4 regions of the Mesorhizobium sp. M0621 genome follow, and region 2 is predicted to be linked to each of the others. Evidence: riboswitches for the same ligand, from Rfam matches in the RefSeq annotation. Region 2 holds a riboswitch; each other region holds the start of a gene.
What was found. Region 2 has a riboswitch for cobalamin ahead of bluB (5,6-dimethylbenzimidazole synthase). Riboswitches for the same ligand answer to the same signal wherever they lie in the genome.
Positions count from the first base shown of each region.

Region 1 (5,075 bases), on a different contig from region 2:
CGTGATGCGCCCGGCCTCGCGCTGGGCGGCCGGCGAACCCGACCCGACCGCCTATCTCAAGGTCATTTCGGCGCTGCTGATGTCCTTGCGAGGTTCGGTCTGCATCTATCAAGGCGAAGAGCTTGGGCTCGGTGAAGCCGACCTCCAGTTCGAGGATTTACAGGACCCCTATGGCATCCGCTTCTGGCCGGAATTCAAAGGCCGCGACGGCTGCCGCACACCGATGGTGTGGGACGGCAGCGCCAAGAATGGCGGCTTCTCCCCGGCAAAGCCCTGGCTGCCGGTACCGGCCAAGCATCTGTCGCAAGCGGTCAATGTCCAGCAGGGTGACGAGACCTCGCTGCTCGAGCACTACCGGCGCTTTCTCAGCTTCCGGCGCGCCCATCCAGCGCTGGCCAAGGGCGATATCACCTTCATCGAAAGCGAGGGCGACACCGTCGCCTTCACGCGCCGCGCCGGCAACGAGCAGATCGTCTGCGTCTTCAATCTGGGCGCAAGGCCAACCGAGGTTGACCTTGGCGGCCGATCGCTGCAACCTTTGCCCGGGCACGGATTTTCGGGGCAGGCAAGCACTGGTTCCATCGAGCTTGGCGGCTACGGCGCCTGGTTCGGGCGCGTCGACTGAATTTCAAATCACTGGAGGAAACCAATGGCCGATGTCACGCTAAGGCAAGTGAAGAAGTCCTACGGCAATCTGAACATTCTCCACGGCATCGACCTCGATATCAAGTCGGGCGAATTCATCGTCTTTGTCGGCCCGTCGGGCTGCGGCAAGTCGACATTGCTGAGGTCGATCGCCGGGCTCGAGGAAATCACCTCCGGCGAACTCAGAATAGCCGGCGAGGTCGTGAACGACGTGCCGCCTTCGAAACGGGGCATCGCCATGGTGTTCCAGTCCTACGCGCTCTACCCGCACATGACCGTCTACGACAACATGGCGTTCTCGATGAAGATCGGGAAGGAGAACAAGGCCGAGATCGACCGGCGCGTGCGCCAGGCGGCGGAAATCCTGCAGTTGACGAAATATCTCGACCGCTTGCCCAAGGCGATGTCGGGCGGACAGCGCCAGCGCGTCGCCATCGGCCGCGCCATCGTGCGCAACCCGAAGGTGTTCTTGTTCGACGAGCCGCTGTCGAACCTCGACGCCGCACTTCGCGTTGCCACCCGTATCGAGATCGCCAAGCTCAAGGAATCGATGCCCGCCACGACCATGATCTACGTCACCCACGACCAGGTCGAGGCGATGACGCTGGCCGACCGCATCGTGGTGCTCAAGGACGGCCATATCGAACAGGTCGGCACGCCGATGGATCTCTACAAGAAGCCCGGCAATCTGTTCGTCGCCCAGTTCATCGGCTCGCCGGCCATGAACATCTTGCCCGCGACCATCGACAAGACCGGAAATCCGACCGTCGTCAGCCATGTTGGCGGGCGCAAGGCAACCGTGCCGATCACGACGCCTGCTTCGGCAAAGGGTGCCGCGGTGAGCTTCGGCGTGCGGCCGGAGGATTTGATCATCGCCAGCGGTGCGGACTATCTGTTCGAAGGGACGGTCGACTATGTCGAGCAGCTCGGCGAGGTTCAGCTTGTCTATGTCGACATCGGCCGCGCCGACCTGCCGTTGGTGACCAAGCTGCCTGGCAATGTCGAAGTCAAGCGCGGCTCGACATTGCGGCTGAGCGCCAATGGCGAAGACCTTCACATCTTCGATACGGACGGGCGGTCCTTCGCCCTTCACGAAGCGGAAGCGAAGGCGGCTTGAGACGAGGCAGGATTAGATTATGCGTCGACAACATGAAAGAGCGGCGGGCTAGGGCCCGCTGCTCTTTTTGTGAAGATCAGCTTCGGCTGTTAGCGGCCGAAGAGATTCCGATCGCTGCCCTGAGGGGCTGACTTCGGTACATCGCCCGACGAATTGAGCAGCTTGTAGACAGGCGATTCGCTCTTGCGGATCGAGCCCGTGTGCGAAGTGTCGACGTTGACGGTCGCCTGCTTGTTGATGTCGGTTCCGCCAACGTTGTCGTTGCGGGCATAGGCGCTGCCGGCGGCAATCAGAACAGCGGCGGCAGTAAGAACAATCTTCTTCATTTTTGATACTCCGTATTTTCGAATTCGATGCGGCGGGTTAACCCGCCGCATCGATGTCTGATGTTGGTTTGGTCGGATGTTAGTTGTTGCCGAACAGATTGCGGTCGCTGCCATGGTTGACAGGCGCCTGCGTGGCCGGCTCCGACTTCTGGGTGGAAGCCGTGTACGAGCTGTCGGTGGCGGTGGTGGCAGGCTGGTTGGCGCCATTGGAGCCAAAATTGTCGCTGCCGGCGAAGGCACTGCCGGTGATGGCCAGAACGGCGGCGGCGGCAATAAGGATCTTCTTCATTTCAAGTCTCCTGATTTTTGAATTTTGCCAGGGCGACGGGCAAGCCCGCCGTCTGCCGGTAATCGGCTTTTAGTTGTTGCCGAAGAGATTACGGTCGCTGCCCTGGGCAGGCGTCTGAGCAGCCGGTTCCGACTTCTTGACCGAAGCCGTGGACGAGCTGTCGACAGCAGTGGCTGCCGCGGCGTTCGAACCGTAGTGGTCGCTACCATTAGCGAAGGCGCTGCCGGAAATCGCCAGAAGGGCGGCGGCAGTGAGAATGATCTTTTTCATTTTGTGTACTCCAGTATTTTTCCCGTCCGTCTAGCGGCGTGTCTTGGGAAGAAATCGCGTCGTTCGGACAGCCCCGATGTGGGAGGGCATCCTCGCCTTTTCCAATCACGAAGTTGTTTCGTGTGGACCATGAGTCCGCCACTTGAAATTGTGCCAAGGGCTTCTACGCGCCACTTTTTACTTATATTTTTCAATGATTTAAGTAAAACCGCCCGCTTGATCACCAACTGTTTCGAGGGCCCAGCGTTCACACCGTCCTGCACGCACCGTCAACAGAAACGAACCGTTCGGTTCGATTTTAGAAAGAGCTAATAGTCACTTTTCGAAACTGTTAACTTTTTTGACCCCGAGTGAGGGGTCGGTTTCGAGGAGATTGCAAATGGGAAATGGCCGCCTCGGAACGTTTCGCATCCGTGTCGCGCCGCATGGATACGATGTCGTTTTCATGCCGATGGCGCGTCCGCGATCGTGGTTAGATCATATCATCTCAGGTGCCACTTCGTGACGACGAGGCGGAGAATTGGGAAGCCGGTCAGAATCCGGCGCTGCCCCCGCAACGGTGGTGGAGTTCAAGTCGCAACGGGAGACCACTGGGCAACTGCCTGGGAAGGTGTCGCGATGGTCCGCAAGGACAACTCCAGAGCCCGGAAACCAGCCCGAGATCATTGAACTCGACTGATCGCGGTGGGCGGTCAAGAGGTGGATAGTGCATGTCCGGCGCATCGCCGGCCTGTGTCCAATCCTTCCTCCGTCACCACCAGTTCAGTCCTTAGAAACGAGGACAGGACATGGAAACTCGCAACGACATGCTGAGGCTCTTGAACAGCCGCCGGCAAGGCTTTTCGCTAGAACAGCCCTTCTATACCGATCCGGACTACTTCAAGCTCGATATGGAGCTGATCTGGTATCGCGATTGGCTGTTCATCGGCCACGATTGCGAACTGCCGAAGCCGGGCAGCTACATCACCGTGCAGATCGGCGACTATCCGGTCGTCCTTGTCCGCGATCAGCAAGGCAAGATCAACGCCTTCCACAATTCCTGCCGCCACCGCGGCAGCCGCGTCTGCAATACCGAGAGGGGTACGGCGGCAAAGCTCGTCTGCCCCTATCACCAGTGGACCTATGAGCTCGACGGCCGCCTGCTGTTTGCCCGCCAGATGGCCGACGGTTTCGACAAGAGTGAGTTCAGCCTGAAGCCAGTCGCCTGCGAGAGCGTCGGCGGCTACATCTTCATCTGCCTTGCCAGGGAGCCCGCCGATTTCGCGCCGATGCGGGCGATGATCGAACCTTATCTTTTGCCGCACCGGTTGCGCGAAGCAAAGATCGCCTTCGAGAGCACGATCATCGAGAAGGGCAACTGGAAGCTGGTCTGGGAAAACAATCGCGAGTGCTATCACTGTGTCGCCAATCATCCCGAGCTGTGCAAGACCTTCCCCGAAGCGCCGACCGTAACCGGCGTCAACGGCGCCGACAGCGACCCCGAAATGGTCGCGCATTGGGCTAAGTGCGAGGCATCAGGCCTGCCGAGCAAATTTCGCATCGATCCGGCCGGACAGTACCGCGCCACCCGCGCGCCGTTGCTGCGCGATGCCGTCAGCTACACCATGACCGGCAAGCGGGCGGTGGAGAAGAACCTCTCCGACACTGTCTCCGCCGACCGGATCGGCACCTTGATGCACTATCACTACCCGACGACCTGGAACCACATCCTCATCGATCACGCGGTGACGTTCCGGGTGTTGCCGATCAGCGCCACGGAAACGGCGGTGACGACGAAGTGGCTGGTGCACAAGGATGCGGTCGAGGGGGTCGACTACACCATCAAAGATCTCACCCATGTCTGGACCGAGACCAACGACCAGGACCGCCGCATCGTCGAGGAAAACGCCTTCGGCATCCTGTCGCCCGCCTATGAACCAGGCCCCTATTCGGAGCTGCATGAGGGTGGCGTGATCCAGTTCGTCGAATGGTACGCGTCGTTCATCGGCCCGCGCCTCGCGGAAGGCGGTCGGCCGGCCCTGCGCAGCGTCGCCTAGGCTTTGGATCATGCACAAAACAAAAGAGACAAGAGGATGAATGCGGTGACGGATCTTGGCCTCTATCGCCATCTCGACCAGATGACGCCCTGGAACGACCGGCTGCAGGTGCTGGAGGTGATCGGCGTCAGCGACGAGGCGCCTGACGTCAAGACCTTCACCTTCCGCTCCGACAACCAGACCTGGTTCCGCTACAAGCCGGGCCAGTTCTTGACGCTGGAACTGCCGGCCGCCGACGGGCCGCTGATGCGCACCTACACGCTGTCGTCCTCGCCATCGCGGCCGTTCTCGATCGCGGTGACGGTGAAGGCGCAGGCCGGCAGCATCGGCACGCGCTGGATGTTCGACCATCTGACGCCCGGATCGCACGTCAAGGCTTACGGGCCGACCGG
Region 1 covers NZ_JAMYQF010000005.1:99,156-104,230, reverse strand. Annotated here, with positions in the region: gene bglA (beta-galactosidase BglA) at 1-625, shown strand, start outside; gene NKI38_RS05520 (ABC transporter ATP-binding protein) at 650-1,762, shown strand; gene NKI38_RS05515 (DUF680 domain-containing protein) at 1,852-2,088, opposite strand; gene NKI38_RS05510 (DUF680 domain-containing protein) at 2,168-2,377, opposite strand; gene NKI38_RS05505 (DUF680 domain-containing protein) at 2,447-2,647, opposite strand; cobalamin riboswitch at 3,120-3,321, shown strand; gene NKI38_RS05500 (aromatic ring-hydroxylating oxygenase subunit alpha) at 3,436-4,683, shown strand; gene NKI38_RS05495 (FAD-binding oxidoreductase) at 4,720-5,075, shown strand, end outside.
Region 1: another riboswitch for cobalamin. It lies ahead of NKI38_RS05500 (aromatic ring-hydroxylating oxygenase subunit alpha); the one in region 2 lies ahead of bluB (5,6-dimethylbenzimidazole synthase).

Region 2 (5,075 bases):
CCACCGTCAGTTCGACCACGCCGAGGCCGGCGCCAAGGTGGCCGCCGGTGTGGGAGACGGCGTCGATCAGTTCGGCGCGAAGCTCGGCTGCCAATTGCGGCAGCTCGCTTTCGGCAAGCGTGCGCAGGTCGGCCGGGATGCGGACCTTGTCGAGAAGCGGCGTATGCGGCGTTGCGTTCACGGGTGGCCTGCTCAGGCTTTCTGTTGATGGGCGAAATAGGCCGCAGGCCGGAGAATGTAAATGCGTGTCAGTGACGCGGCCGTGAGCTTGTCTGTTTGTTTGGGCATGATCTCTCCGAAAACCGGTTCCCACTTTTCGGGATCATGCCTAGCTTTCGGGCAGCGGTATGAATTCTTCCTCGTCGCCGGGAACGATATCGAAACGGCCCGTCTTCCACTCTTCCTTGGCCTGTTCGATGCGCTCCTTTGATGACGAGACGAAATTCCACCAGATGTAACGCTTCGAGCCGAGCGAGGCGCCGCCGAACAGCATGAAATGCGCGCCGGTCTGCGACGACACGACGATCTCATCACCCGGCCGAAACACCAGCAGCCGTTCCGCCGGGAAAATGTCGCCCGAAATCGAGACCTCGCCTTCCAGTGTGTAGATCGCTCGTTCTTCCGCATAGGCCGGGATCTTCACGCTGGCGCCTGGCGCCAAGCGCAGGTCGGCATAAAGCGTCTCGGAGTCGGCCCTGACCGGGGACCGCAATCCCTGGAAATCACCAATGACGATGCGCCCGCTGACGCCTTCGGCGTTGATCTCCGGCAGCCGAAGCGCTTCGGTGTTCTCGAACACCGGAGCCACTTCTTCCTTGCCGTCCGGCAATGCCAGCCATGTCTGCAGGCCGGAGATCGACATCGGCGCGCCGCGCAGTTCCTCCGGCGTACGCTCGGAATGAACGATGCCGCGGCCGGCGGTCATCAGGTTCACGTCACCAGGCTGGATGACCATTTCGGTGCCGAGCGAATCGCGATGCCTGATCCTGCCGTCGAACAGATAGGTGACCGTCGACAGACCGATATGCGGATGGGGACGGACATCGAGCGCCTGGCCGGCGCGCAGAATCGCCGGGCCCATGCGGTCGAAGAAGATGAAGGGTCCGACCAGCCGCCTCTTGGCGGTCGGCAGGGCGCGGCGCACCTGAAAGCCGCCAATGTCCTTGGCGTTCGGGATGACCATCAGTTCGATCTGGTCGCTGGCGAAGGCGTCGCCGACTTCAGGGTCTTTCCCCGGGAAGAAGCTCATGAACTCTCCTTGTCAACGGGCAATGCCTGCCCGGGCCGCGTCAGGCAAAGCGGATCGCCGCCTTTGCCCGCAGCTTGGCCGCCACCTCTTCGCGATTGCGCGGATGCTGGTGGGTTTCGAGAGAATCGAGCAGTTCGCGCGCCGATGCCGCGATGGCTTCGACCGCGTGGTCGAAGGCATGCTGGTTCTGCTTCGAAGGCCGCGTCGTTCCGCTCAGCTTGCGGACGAACTGAAGGGCCGCATCGCGGACTTCGTCATTGGTTGCAGGCGGATCAAAATTGAAGAGGGTCTTGATGTTTCTGCACATCGTTTCCGTATCTCCTCTTGTCCTGGAGCGTTTTCAATCGGGACGCGTTCTATCCTCGATCATGATCATGTCCAAAAACCGGTGAGGCAAGACCATCGTTCGGACTGCCTCAATCCGCGTCAAGCGGCTCTGTTCCAACCGGCTTGCCGTCGCGCGACAGCCTGATCTTCTCGACCTTGTCCTCGGCGGCCTTCAGCAGCCGGTCGCAATGCGCCTTCAGTGCCTCGCCGCGCTCGTAGATCCGGATCGACTGGTCTAGCGGCACATCGCCACGCTCCAGATCATCGACGATCTTCTCCAGCGCGTCGAGTGCCTGTTCGAAGCTCATCGCCTTGACGTCTTCGTTGGTCTCACCAGCCATCATTCATCCTTTCATCAGTCGCCCGACATGGGCGGCGACCGAAAATGCCAATCCCTGCAGATCGTAGCCACCCTCGAGCAGGCTGACGAGCCGGTTGCCGCTGTGGCGCGCCGCGCGCTGCATCAACTGGCCCGTCGCCCAGTCGAAATCATCCTCGGTCAGGTTGATCTCGGCCAGCGGATCGCGGTGGTGCGCGTCGAACCCGGCCGAAATGACGATCAGGTCGGGCGCGAAATTGTCGAGCGCCGGCAGCACGCGTGATAGGAAGGCATCGCGAAAAACCTCGCTGCCGGTCTGCGGCGCCAATGGTGCGTTGACGATATTGCCGGCGCCGATTTCGTTCTTCGCGCCGGTGCCGGGGTAGAGCGGCATCTGGTGCGTCGAGCAATAGAGCACCGACGGATCGTCCCAGAAAATATCCTGCGTGCCGTTGCCGTGATGCACGTCCCAGTCGACGACGGCAACGCGCTCGACGCCGTGTTTCTTCTGCGCATAGCGCGCCGCGATCGCCGCGGTGTTGAACAGGCAAAAGCCCATCGCCGTGGTCTTTTCGGCGTGGTGGCCAGGCGGCCGGGCGGCGACGAAGACATTGTCGGCGCGGCCTTCAAAGACGTCGTCGACGGCGGCGTTGGCGGCACCGATCGCGGTGATCGCCGCCTGCCAGCTTTTCGGGCTGGCGGTGGTGTCGGCGTCGATGCGGGCAATACCCTCGTCAGGAATGGCGGCCCGCACGCGGGCGACGAAATCGGCGGGATGCGCGTAGAGGATGGTGGCCTCGTCGCCTTCCGGCGCCTGGATACGATCGAGCGCGGCAAAGGCTTCGTCGTCAAGCACGCGCTCGATGGCGCGCAAGCGGTCCGGCCGCTCCGGATGGCCCGGCGGCGTGATGTGCTCGAGGAAGATCGGATGGGTGTAGAGACGAGTGGCCATCGTCCTAATCTAGTGACCCGGATCGACAAAGGCCATGCACAGGCGGCCGATGACTGGGGAAAATCGCGCCTGCGTCCATTCGTGTCGCCGCAGGCATTGGCGTGGGCAGCGCTTCGGCGTAAGGTTCTTGGCACTGCCTGGTGCCCGTGCAAACGGGAGAATCGGGAACACGGTTGAACTCCGTGGCGTGCCCAACGCTGTAAGGGGGACCGCGCCGGTATACGCCACTGTCGATGACGGGAAGGCACCGGACGCGGGTTGATCCCAAGCCAGAAGACCGGCCTGGCAGGCATCGTCATCCGCATGGTCAGGCGGACGACATCAGAGCGACGTGCGTCCACTTGGACGCACAAAGTACGCTCTGACAGTTTGAAACTGCTGCAATCGCAAGGGGACAAGCGATGCCGGAAACCATGACCGTTCCTGTTGGCGACGGGTTTGATCAGAATGCGCGCGACGCGGTCTATCGCGCCATGTTCACGCGGCGCGATGTCCGCAGTCATTTCCTGCCAACCGGGCTCGACGACGAGGTGCTGGCGCGGCTGCTGCTTGCCGCCCATCACGCGCCGTCGGTCGGCTTCATGCAGCCTTGGAACTTCATCGTCATTCGCGATGCCGAACGACGGGAAAAGGTGCGCGACCTGTTCCTGGCTGCGCGCGAGCAGGAATTGCCAGCAATTGAGGAAGAGCGGCAGGCGCTTTACCGTAAGCTCAAGCTGGAAGGCATCTGCGAAAGCGCGCTCAACATCTGCATCACCTGCGACCGCCAGCGCTCGAAGGGTTCGCCGTTGGGACGCTGGCACAATCCGGAGATGGACCTCTACAGCACGGTCTGCGCGGTGCAGAATTTCTGGCTGGCGGCACGCGCCGAAGGCGTCGGCGTCGGCTGGGTCAGCATCATCGAGGCGCAGGCGCTGAAAAGCCTGCTGTCAATTCCCGATCATGTGACGCCGGTCGCCTATCTCTGCGTCGGCCGCGTCTCGGAGTTCGCGCCAAAGCCCGACCTCGAAACGCATGGCTGGGGACGGCGGCTGCCGCTGCCGGAGCTGATCATGAGCGAGACTTTTTCCGGGCAAGGTGAAGCGCTGCTCAAATCGACCGTGGCGCGCCTCAACACCGTTGCTGCCGCGCCGTCAAGCCTCGCTGATCAGGGTGTCGCGCCGGCCGGTCCCCAGCGCGAGCCGCCGAAGGAGGCCAGCGCCTTGTCCCTGAGCTCCCTGAACTTCGACGATGCCTCGGCCAGCCGGGCGTCCCAGGCCGGATCTGGCACCTGGCCCGCGATGGTCTTGAAATAGACCTGCATCAGGCAAGCGATGGCGAAGGGCTCGATGAACGCCGCCTTGAAGGCCCAGGCGAAGACGATGGCGAGCACGAAGGCCCAGCCCGCCAATTGCCCTGGCATCAGGAAAAGAATGGCGGCGGCCGGCGCCAGCATCAGCAGGAAGATGACAAAGGATACGCCCCACATGATAACCGCCAGCCAGACGGCGTTCTTGACCATGACCTTGCCGTTCTGGGCATAGAGCACGACACCCTGGCGCGCCGTCTCGAACGGCGAGGACGAATTGATGCGTATGTTGTAGCCGAGGATGATCTCGTCGACATAGGTCAGCGACAGGCGGATCACCGTGTTGATGAAGGAGACCAAGCCGCTCAGGCCCGGGATCGGCAGGAAGGCGGCGATGCCGCCGAGCAGGCCGGTGATGGCGCGGATAGCGCCCTTGACCAGCTGGTCGACGACGAAAAGGATATTGGCCTCGGCAAAACGCTGGGTCACGATATCCTTGGCGTAGGCGATCTGGTCCTGGCCGCCGGGAATGTCGCGGCCGTCGATCAGATGGACCATCACGGCGATATGGCCGGCCTTGACGACATAGAGGATGTATTCGCGGATCCAGTAAACGGCGATCGAGACGACGCCGAAACCGACCACGCCGCCCCACAAGGCAAAGGACAGCGGCCCGTCGGGATCGGTGGAGATATGGCCGACGCCATAGCCGACGCTAGCGCCCGTGCCGGTCGCCATGATGTAGGCCAGCGTGATGCCGAAATAGACGATCATGCGAAAGACAATGAACGGCCAGGTTCGCATCATGATGGACACCGACCTGCCGATATCGAAATCCCACATGCCCCCGAATCTCCGCTCAGAGATGGTGGGAGAGGATGAACCCAACCCGGCGATTGTCAATTGCCGGCCGTGGCGCCGCAGGGCTACGAACTCGGGT
Region 2 covers NZ_JAMYQF010000041.1:12,183-17,257, reverse strand. Annotated here, with positions in the region: gene dxs (1-deoxy-D-xylulose-5-phosphate synthase) at 1-181, opposite strand, end outside; gene NKI38_RS23750 (pirin family protein) at 329-1,249, opposite strand; gene NKI38_RS23745 (DUF2277 domain-containing protein) at 1,290-1,556, opposite strand; gene NKI38_RS23740 (exodeoxyribonuclease VII small subunit) at 1,666-1,917, opposite strand; gene NKI38_RS23735 (histone deacetylase family protein) at 1,921-2,847, opposite strand; cobalamin riboswitch at 2,969-3,147, shown strand; partial or broken gene bluB (5,6-dimethylbenzimidazole synthase) at 3,249-3,830, shown strand; gene NKI38_RS23725 (hypothetical protein) at 3,995-4,978, opposite strand.

Region 3 (5,075 bases), on a different contig from region 2:
GAGATTGTCTCCCAGCGACCCGAAATACGTAGCCAGCATGATCTTCAGCTCGGGCGCGGCTTTCGACAGCTGGCCATAGGCGAATTCGAACGCAGCTCGTTCGTTCGGGTTCAGATCGAGGACAAGCGCTGGCTCATCGATCTGCACCCAGTCGGCTCCCGACAGCTTCAGCTTCTGCAGGACTTGCTCGTAAACGGGCAGCAGCCGCGGTAGGAGCGCGATGGGACCGAACCCCTCGGCAGGCGATTTCGCCAGCTTGAGGAAGGTGATGGGTCCAAGGATGACTGGGCGTGTGTGAATGCCGAGAGCTTTAGCCTCGAGGAAGTAATCGACCGGCTTCGATGACGAGAGGGCGAACGTCTGATCATCATCGAGTTCCGGCACAATGTAGTGGTAGTTGGTGTCAAACCACTTGGTCATTTCCATCGCGGTTACACCAGGTCCATGAGCCTCCTCCTGGTGACCAGCGTGTCCACAATCCTCCGTCTGACCCTGGTTGCCGCGCGCCATTGCGAAGTAGATGTCAAGTGGGGCCTCGCCGCTATTCCAGCCGAAACGGGATGGAACGGCCCCGACCATGGCTGCGGTGTCGAGCACATGGTCGTAAAGCGAGAAGTCGTTCGACGGGATTTTCGACACGCCGCGATCGCGCTGCTCTTCCCAGCTAGCGGCACGGAGCGCCTTCGACGTCGTGAGAAGGTCGCCAGCGGACGATGTTCCGGACCAGTAGCTTTCAAGCGCGAATTTCAGCTCTCGCCGACGACCGAAGCGCGGCACGCCGAGCGTTGCTACAGGAATTTCCTGAGAGTCAGTCATGTCATACCCCGATGGTTGGGGCGCCGATGACAAGGAAGGCGCTAGCAGGCCGGCACGAACGCCGGCTTGCAGCGCCACCGAGACACCCCGCCCGTGGACGTAATTCGCCGTGGCAGGTCTCCTGGCTCGCGGGGTCATAGCCTCTACCCGCCTTCCTGAGGGTATTCGCCTCAGTGACATGAGTGGGGTTGGCTCGCCGCTAACAGTTGCGGGGGCAGCGCCGGCATTGCACCGGCTTCCCTCTTAGCTCCGCTGCGGCAGCGCCGCACGCGAGGACCACGACACGCAGACAATCACAGCAGTCCGCTCTTTTGTCAATGACGCATAACGAAATGTTTATGTCGTTATGTGATTTCGCTTTTACGCTTGTCTAACATTGTGAAATATTCAGTCGCCCATTGGCGGCGCTGCTCCGCTGCCACCATTGTCCAACTAATGGATCCCTGTCGGGCTGCGACATCCCTCGCAGGTCGCCGATGAAGGATTTCGGACAAGACTTCAAGCGCGTGACAACGTCATTAGAGCGATTCCTATTTTGAGAGAATCGTAGGATTCCCAAAGCCGGATGTTTGTGATTCAAGATGCTGGCTGGATTGGAGGCCAGCATCTGATGACGCGAGCGCTTTCAAATGACCTTCGTGAGCGTGCAGTAGCGGCGGTTGGCGACGGGGAGACCTGCCGTGCGGTTGCCTCGCGCTTTGGCGTTGCGGTTTCCTCTGTAGTGAAGTGGTCGCAGCGTTACCGTGCCACTGGCTCGGTGGCGCCGGGCAAGATGGGCGGACATCGCAAGCGCGTCCTTGAGCCGCATCGGGCCTTCATTATGGAGCGGCTTAATCAGACCTCTGAACTGACGCTGCGTCGGCTGAAGGACGAGCTGGATGCTCGCGGGGTCAAGGTCTCGCACAATACGGTGTGGCTGTTCCTGCGCCGCGAAGGCCTGAGCTTCAAAAAAAACTCTGTTCGCCCTTGAGCAGGCGGTGCCGATATTGCCCGCAGGCGCCAGCGATGGCGCTCTTGGCAAAGCGGTCTCGATCCACAGTGCCTGGTCTTCATCGATGAGACCTGGATCAAGACCAACATGGCTCCACTGCGAGGTTGGGGGCCGAAAGGCAAACGGCTGCGCGGCTTGGCTCCACACGGCCACTGGCGCACGCTGACCTTCCTCGGTGCACTACGCTGGGACCGGCTCGCAGCACCTTGCATCTTCGACGGACCGATCAACGGCCAATGCTTCCGTGCTTATGTCGAGCAGCAGCTCATCACCGTGCTGAAGCCCGGCGACATCGTGGTCATGGATAACCTGGGAAGCCATAAGTCGGCGGCCATCAGGCAGACGATCAAAGCTGCCGGCGCCAGGCTTTGGTATCTGCCGCCCTACTCGCCGGACCTCAATCCGATCGAGCAGGCCTTCGCCAAGATCAAACACTGGATGCGACAAGCTCAGAAACGCACCGTCGAGGACACGTGGCGCCACATCGGCCACCTCGTCGAAACCATCGAGGCAGCCGAATGCAAGAACTACTTCGAAAACGCAGGCTACGCTTCCGTCAAAATATGAAACGCTCTAGAATGCAGAAGATCGCATTGGTGGCGATGTTTAACGATGCGGCCGCAAGCCGTGCGTGCGTGGTAGAAGCGGTTTTCTCGGAGTGAGCGCCAAACCGTGGTCCGAGGGGAATTGGCACGCCAGTCGTCATCACGGGTGACTAGGCAATCGTGATGACTCCGCTCGGCGGCAAGAGACCACACTGACGGAGCCTGGCTCAAGGGTCTGATGCAAAGCCCGACTGTGGTCCCGATAAGCCGCTTAAGCCGCATTCAGGCGGTCAGGATAAGTATCTCTCTCTCCAAGCGCTCGGCATTGAGGGATGCGCAAATGCAGGCAAAGCTCGCGTGCTTCATATTCTGCATCATACGATCGGCAGGACCCAGTTTTTATCCAGTGCACGCGTCAGCGCGGTGTGCAATTCTGGCTCGGTCCGATACGAAGGCATTTGGGCCTCGCTGATCCAGCCCAAGCCAACATAGTGGAAGTGATCCGCAGGGACCGTAACCCGGCTGCTGTCCAGTTGCCGAACGAAGTCCGCTGACCAATGGTGGATCGTATACGCTTCAAGTTTGTCCATCATCCTCCGCCAGCGTTGGATGCGTTCTTCGCGCGGCATGCTGGCCGCTCTTGAGATCGCGGTAGCTATCTCGTCGGAGAGCCTCGGATTTACCAGCAGGGCGTCCTCGCCGAAGTCTTCGGCCGCGCCGGCAAACTTCGATAACACCAGAACGCCAGGGTCGCTCGGATCTTGTGCAGCAATGTATTCTTTCGCCACAAGATTCATGCCATCGCGCAACGGCGTCACAACGCAAACACGCGCGGCTCTGCAAAGACCCGCTATCTCAGCTTGGGTGAACGACCTGTTCTCATAGATAATCGGCATCCACTCGTCCGTGCCATGCCGGTTGTTGACTTGATTGACGAGTCTTTCGACGTCGCGCCGATATTCGCTGTACGCTTGGATGTCGCCACGTGAGGGAGTTGCGATTTGCAAGAGCGAGACACGTTGCGGCTCGACTGCCAGCAGATCGAAAGCTTTAATCCGATTGTCGATGCCCTTGGTGTAGTCGAGCCGATCGACGCCGATAACTAGCTTTGCTCCGCCAAGTTTCAACTGCGAAATGTAGGCTTTCTGCGCCTCAAGCGAATCTGCGGCACACTGTTCGAATTGCTTCGGATCGATACCTATAGGAAAATTTTGGCATTGCGTCTGGCCATGGTCCGAGAAAACGACTCCGTTCTTGCTCTCCAGCCCCAAATGAGATTGGACACAGGCGAGGAAATTGCTCACATCACGGTCGGTCTGGAAACCGAGCAGATCATACTCGAGCATACATTTCATTAGCTCGCCAGAATTGGGCACGCGCTCCATCATGTCAGACTCGGGCCATGGCGTATGCAGGAAATGGCCGATCGGCCGGTCAATGCCGAGTCTGTGCAAATCAGCGCCGAGCGGCAGGAAATGGTAGTCATGAACCCAGTAGACTGCGTTATCTCCCAATTCGGACACCGCGCGCGCCATGAAGGCATTGACGTCGCGATAACTTTTATAATCCTCTTCCGAGCCTGAGATCCGGTCCGGCAGCGAGTGGAGCGCCGGCCACAATAGTGAATTTGCAAAACCTTGATAGTACCGAGAATAGTCCGCTGCCGGCCCATCGAGCCACCCGATTTGACCTTTGCCACGCTGCACGAGGGGCACCTGTTGCTTATCCCCGTCGCCCAGATGCTCGGAAAAAACTACCCAGACCGCGCCGGAACGCTCCACGACGCACTCCAGGGCCGCCGAAAGCCCGCCTGTCTTGGGCTGATCAGAATTGACAGTCGCACCGCGGTTGGAAATTGCGATAAGACTCCTATGTGGCTGCTGGGCCGCCGTGTTGAAGCGCTGGTCTGCGGCTGAGACAACAGGACGGGACGGGCCAACTTCGGCTTGTTGTTCTCGCTCCTGTGGCAAGTCTCTCAGGGGTTGTTCAAAAGCGATTAGTTCGTGAACAGCCCCAGTTTGCCATGTGAGGTTCCGGCGCGGCGAGTTGGCGTTGTTCAATGCGTCCATTTCATGCCTCCGTTGAATATTCCCCATGATGGAGCAACTGGCATTCCCAGATTGGCACACCCCCTGCTGACGAGAATCTGACGAGCGTCAGAGCAAATGGCGACCGATTGTCGCGTTTCGGCTTCGGCGCCCTCAAGAACCGGCTTATCGCGAAAATAGCTGGCGACCCGATCGAGCGGACCGTGCTTGCGGTAATTGTTGGATTGTTCGGATAAGAGATACACCCAGTAGATGCCAGCACCTGTTGAAATGAACTGAAACTATGTCGCTGCCGCCAAGGCTGCCGGGCCCCGTGATGCGATCCTGCGTCTGCCGAACAGTTTTGACACGGAGATCGGAGAGGGCGGGATAGTCCCTTTCCGCCCGTCAGGGCCCGTTTTTTGAATCCCTTCCTCGTTGCCCTCGACGATCCCAAAATCGTGGAAGCCAGACCGCGATGTGAATACCAGCCAGGCGAGCACTTCCTGACATCCGCGAATGCCGGGCTCCACATCCGGCGCCTCGTCGAGATTGACGAAGATGAAGCCCTGCTGCCAATTCCGCTGGTCCCATACCAATGGCGAACCAGTCTGCCTGCATTCGGCATCGTGGGACGTGATCGCAAGTCAAGTGCTCCGACGGACGCCGCGAGTTCTCCGTTACCTCAGGAACCTT
Region 3 covers NZ_JAMYQF010000055.1:40,440-45,514, reverse strand. Annotated here, with positions in the region: gene metE (5-methyltetrahydropteroyltriglutamate--homocysteine S-methyltransferase) at 1-816, opposite strand, end outside; cobalamin riboswitch at 911-1,112, opposite strand; partial or broken gene NKI38_RS27515 (IS630 family transposase) at 1,382-2,374, shown strand; gene NKI38_RS27510 (alpha,alpha-trehalose-phosphate synthase (UDP-forming)) at 2,727-4,421, opposite strand.
Region 3: another riboswitch for cobalamin. It lies ahead of metE (5-methyltetrahydropteroyltriglutamate--homocysteine S-methyltransferase); the one in region 2 lies ahead of bluB (5,6-dimethylbenzimidazole synthase).

Region 4 (5,075 bases), on a different contig from region 2:
GGGGCTAAACGCGGCCCCGCGCGCCCCCCCCCCGGGCTCCTTTTGGCGGCGGGCCCGCCGCGCCCCGCCCCCCCCACCGCCGATGAGGAAGGTCAGTGCCTTGCTGTCAGGCAAAGCTGTCGCGCAGGCTGGTCGCCGTACCGGTAAAGCGGCCATGCACCACGCCGACGACCGCGCCGAGCACCAGCCAGAACACCAGATTGGTCACTGTCACCGCCACCACGAATTGGTGATGCAACCCTTCCGGAATCGCCGTCTCGTAACTGCCGGGCTGCGGCGCGCCGACGATGTGCGGCGCGACGATCAAGGCCACGGCCAGGATCGCCAGCGGCAGCGACTTGCGGAAGGCGATCAGGCCGAGCCCGGCCGCGGTCATCGCTACGGTCGCCCACCACCAGATCTGGCGCTCGGTCAGATCGGCCGCGGGCATGGCCGGCAGTTCCGGCGGCAGGCCAAGACCCGGTGCCAGCGTGAACACGGCAAAGCCGGCCAGGCCCCAAAAGACGCCCTGCCGCCAGCCACCGATACCGCCGGCGAATTCGGAGACTGCAACCAGGATCAGCGCGAAGCCGATGCCGGTGACGATATTGGCAAGCATGCTGAAAGCGAAACGCTCAAAACCGTCGGCCGGCGCCCAGCCCTCGTCTTCGGCGGCCGGGGCGACTTCCGCTGCCGGAGCGGCAGAGCTCATGGCATTTCCCGACGGAGCGGCTGTGCTCATGGCACTGCTATCCGTTGAGGCCGGAGCGGCATGGTCATGGTGATGCCCGCCGCCGGCCTGTTCGTAGACTTCCGCCTTCAGGATCAGCGGCACGGTGGCGTAGGCCTGCAGGCAGGCAAGAACGACACCGGCCACGAGCCCTGCGATCGCCGCGATGAACACGACGTTGCGAAACAGGTTCATGATGTCAGATCCTCGTCAGTGGCAGGGAAACGCCATCGAATGGCGATAGTCGTGAGCCGCATTGTGGACCGCATCGATATGCGAGAAGCCGACAAAGCCCATCACGAAAATGCCGAGAAACGCAGCAAGCGCGAGCTGCATGAAGCGCGACTGCGAGGAGACGGAGGCGCCGAGGGAGACAGAAGCGGTAGTCATGTCTTGTCCTTTCGCCCTCCACCCGAGGGCATCGAAGTCAGTTTCCTGTCGCCGGCAGGTCTCCTGGCTCGCGGATCAGCGCCCTTCCCCACCTTCCCGAAGAAGAAATCTTCAGTGGCATATGGAGAGGACTACCGCACACAGTTGCGGGGGCAGCCACGGCATTGGGCGAAACTCGCCCTCACCGCATTCCCTCTTGGCTCCAAAATGGAACCGACGACATCAGCGACTATAGGCAGAATCCTCGCCTCCAGCAAACCAAATTCCGCCGGCAACCATCGCGAATGCGTCGTGCCAGACAACGGCCACAGGTGCCCGCAATTGACAATTTTCCTGGCCGGGTGTCGGCTGGCATCTTGATAGGAAGCCAGCCATGCAGCCCATTGCCAGCGAGCGCGATCCCTACAACGGCCTAACCCGGGCGGAAGCGACGCTGCCTTCATCGGCCTATTGGGATGCAGGCAGCTACCAAAACGATCTCGACGCCATCTGGTACAGAAGTTGGCTGCTGGTCTGCCGCGAGGCCGACCTCGCGCAACCACTGGCTTTCCGCAGATTCCGCATCGGCACGCAAGACATCGTCGTGCTGCGAGACGAGACCGGCGAGCTGCGCGCCTTCCACAACACCTGCCGCCATCGCGGTTCGCAGCTTTGCCAGGAGAGCGAAGGCCGGCTGAAGGCGCGGCTGATCACCTGCCCCTACCACGCCTGGTCCTACTCGTTGCGTGGCGACCTCGTGCGCGTGCCGTCGAAATCACTGCCGGAAGGCTTCGACAAGGCCGACCACCCGCTTTATCGGGTAGCACTCTCGGTGTGGCGCGGCTTTGTCTTCGTCAATCTGCAGGAGGACGCGACCGGTTCGGCGCAGGCATCCTTCGATCCCGCCTCCGGCGATCTCGGCAATTGGCCGCTGGAGACGCTGGTGAGCGGCCATGTGCTGCGCAAGGTGATGCACTGCAACTGGAAGGTCTTTTGGGAAAACTTCAACGAGTGCCTGCATTGCCCTGGTGTTCACAAGGACCTGTCGCGGCTGGTGCCGATCTATGGCCGCGGCCTGATGAGCCGGCACGACGACCCCGAATGGGTTCGCCACACCGACAATGACGCGCCGGAGTTTTCCGGCGGCCTGCGTGCCGGCGCCGAGACATGGTCGCGCGACGGCCAGGCGCACGGGCCGGTCTTCTCGAGCCTGACACCTGCCGAGCGCACTGCGGGCCAGACCTACGCCACCAACCTGCCGTCGATGTTCATCGTCGGCCATGTCGACTATGTCAGAACGGTAAGGCTGGTACCGCTCGGCCCCGAACAGACCGAGCTTGTCGCGGAATGGCTGTTTGCGCCCGAGGCGCTCGCCGCGACCGACATCGACAACATCGTCGCCTTCGGCACCCAGGTACTGGAGGAGGACGCAACGATCTGCGAGGTCAACCAGAGAGGCCTGCGCTCGATGCGCCACGCGGCCGGTGTGCTGATGCCCGAGGAATACGACCTGCACCACTTCCACAATTGGGTGCGCGGGCGGCACGCGGCTCTTCCGCCCAAGCCCTGAACATCACAGCGATTTCGGCAGATAGCGCCAGGTCACAAACCCGCAAACCGCCGCCAGCAGGCCGAGCGTGACGAACACCGAGCCCAGGCCGAAGAAGGCCAGCACCACCGAATAAACCAGCGGCGGCGTCAATTCGGAAAAATCGAGATAGGTGCGGTAGACCGCCGCCATCTGCGATCTTTCATAGGAGCGCACCGAGCGCATGAACGCGGTCGAGCCGAGTGCGTCGAGCGCGATGGTGAAGAACGCGCCGCCAAGCAGGAAGGCGCCGGTGAGCAGCGGCACGGTTTCGCCGACGAAGCCCGCCGCCAACAGCATGGCCGACATGGCGAAATAGGCAAATGTCATGGTCCTGCGGCCGCCGAAGCGCTTTCCTGCCTTGCCCCAGAAGATGGCCATGAACAGCAGTGCGTTGCCGGCCGAAACCAGCAAGCCACCTGCCAGCTTGCCCTCGCCGGTGATCACCATGAACAGCGGCCCATAGACGAAGAACGTCGTCCAGAAACAGGAGCGGCCGAAAGCGATCAGCCAGGCCAGCCGCAGCCTGGGCTGCGCGACGAAGCGGCCGATATTGGCGAGCGGATTGACCGGGCGTGTCTTGCCCGGACGGATCGACGGATTGTCGCCGAGCCGGTAGGTCCAGAACAGCGCCAGCAGGGCCAGGGCGAAGATCGCGACCGCGCCATGCGCGGCATAGATACCGAAGCGTGTGTAGAGGAAGATGCCGAGCGTTGGCCCGCCGGTCCAGGCCAACATCGACCATGCCATGCGCAGCGATTCGGCCTGCATGAAATCGGTCTTGCGGATGTGGTCCATGATGTAGAGGTTGAGCGTGATCGACAGCGCGCTGGCGCCCATCACACGGCACAGCATGCCGGCCAGTTGCCCGGCAAGCGTGTAGGTGACGAAGAACAGCGAGCCGATGGCCAGCAGGCAGGCGCCTGCTGTGTAGACCCAGCGCCGCGCAAAGCGGCGGATCAGCATCGGCATGAACAATGTCACCGACAGGCCGAGCATCGCCACGACGGTGTAGAGGATCGAGACGATCTGCTCGTTGTGCAGTATCTCGTAGGCCTGGATCGGGATGACGCTCGACACCGTGGCGCGGGCGAAGGATTCGACTGCATAAAGCGAGGCGAAGGTGCGCGCGTCCGCGGCCTTTAGGGCCGGAAGCCAGATCGGATGGCGCACATGGGTGGACATTGCTTCCCCAAAGCAGAATCTATCGGACCAAATCTGCCGTGGCGATCTTTGCGCCAATAAGAGGAAACCGACGCGTACCCGGCAAAAAGCGAAGTCGGCCAAAGGCTTCCCGGCCCTGGCCTAATGCGGCGCCTGATCCGGCATCCACGGCACTGTTCATGGCAAAGCTGCTGGCCTTCTTTTGTCTGGGGCAACCGTGATAGTCGTTTTGCGGGGCTGAATCAGAATGCGAGACCATGAGCATCCAAACGCCGACCGCACCCGTTCAGGATCGACCAAGGCGCATCGTCGCCATCGACATCGTGCGCGGCATCGCGCTGATCGCCATGGCGAGCTACCATTTCACCTGGGATCTGGAATTCTTCGGCTACACCGATCCCGGCCTGACCGCTTTCGGCTGGTGGAAGATCTACGCGCGCTGCATCGCCTCGACCTTCCTGTTCCTGGTCGGCGTCAGCCTGTACCTCGCCCATGGCAAGAAAATCCGCTGGAACGGCTTCTGGAAGCGTTTCGCCATGGTCGCCGGAGCCGCGATCGCGATTTCGATCATCACCCGCATCGCCACCCCGGACGGCTTCATCTTCTTTGGCATATTGCATGAGATCGCGCTCGCCAGCCTGCTGGGCCTCGCCTTCCTGCGTCTGCCGGCTTTGTTGACGCTGGCGGTTGCTGCGTTGGTCATTGCCATTCCGGTCTATTGGCGCTTCGAGGCTTTCGACCATCCATGGTTGTGGTGGGTCGGCCTGTCGGCGATCAATCCGCGTTCCAATGACTACGTTCCGCTGTTTCCGTGGTTCGGCGCCGTGCTTATAGGCATCGGCGTCACAAAGCTTGCCGCGGGCGCGGGTGTCTTGACGTGGCTGGCGAACCTCAAGTCCGGCCGCTGGGCCAACCCGCTGGTCTTCATCGGCCGGCACGGCCTGGCCTTCTACCTGATCCATCAGCCGCTGCTGATCGGCTGCGTGTGGCTGTTCTCGCAGATCATGCCGGCACAGGTCGAAACGCCGCAGGTGAACTTCCTGAAAACCTGCCAGCTGTCCTGCGAGCAGTCGCGCGACACCGAGTTCTGTTCGAGCTACTGTGTCTGCATGCTCGATACGCTCGAGGGCGAGGCCACGCTTGATCGGCTCTACAACAACGACCAGACTGCGGAATGGAAGGCACACCTGTCCGATCTCGCCGGCATGTGTACCGCCAAAACCGACAGCAAGTTGATGGAGGAAG
Region 4 covers NZ_JAMYQF010000017.1:114,558-119,632, reverse strand. Annotated here, with positions in the region: gene NKI38_RS14725 (CbtA family protein) at 107-904, opposite strand; gene NKI38_RS14720 (CbtB domain-containing protein) at 920-1,099, opposite strand; cobalamin riboswitch at 1,136-1,332, opposite strand; gene NKI38_RS14715 (aromatic ring-hydroxylating oxygenase subunit alpha) at 1,473-2,648, shown strand; gene NKI38_RS14710 (MFS transporter) at 2,652-3,851, opposite strand; gene NKI38_RS14705 (acetyltransferase domain-containing protein) at 4,088-5,075, shown strand, end outside.
Region 4: another riboswitch for cobalamin. It lies ahead of NKI38_RS14720 (CbtB domain-containing protein); the one in region 2 lies ahead of bluB (5,6-dimethylbenzimidazole synthase).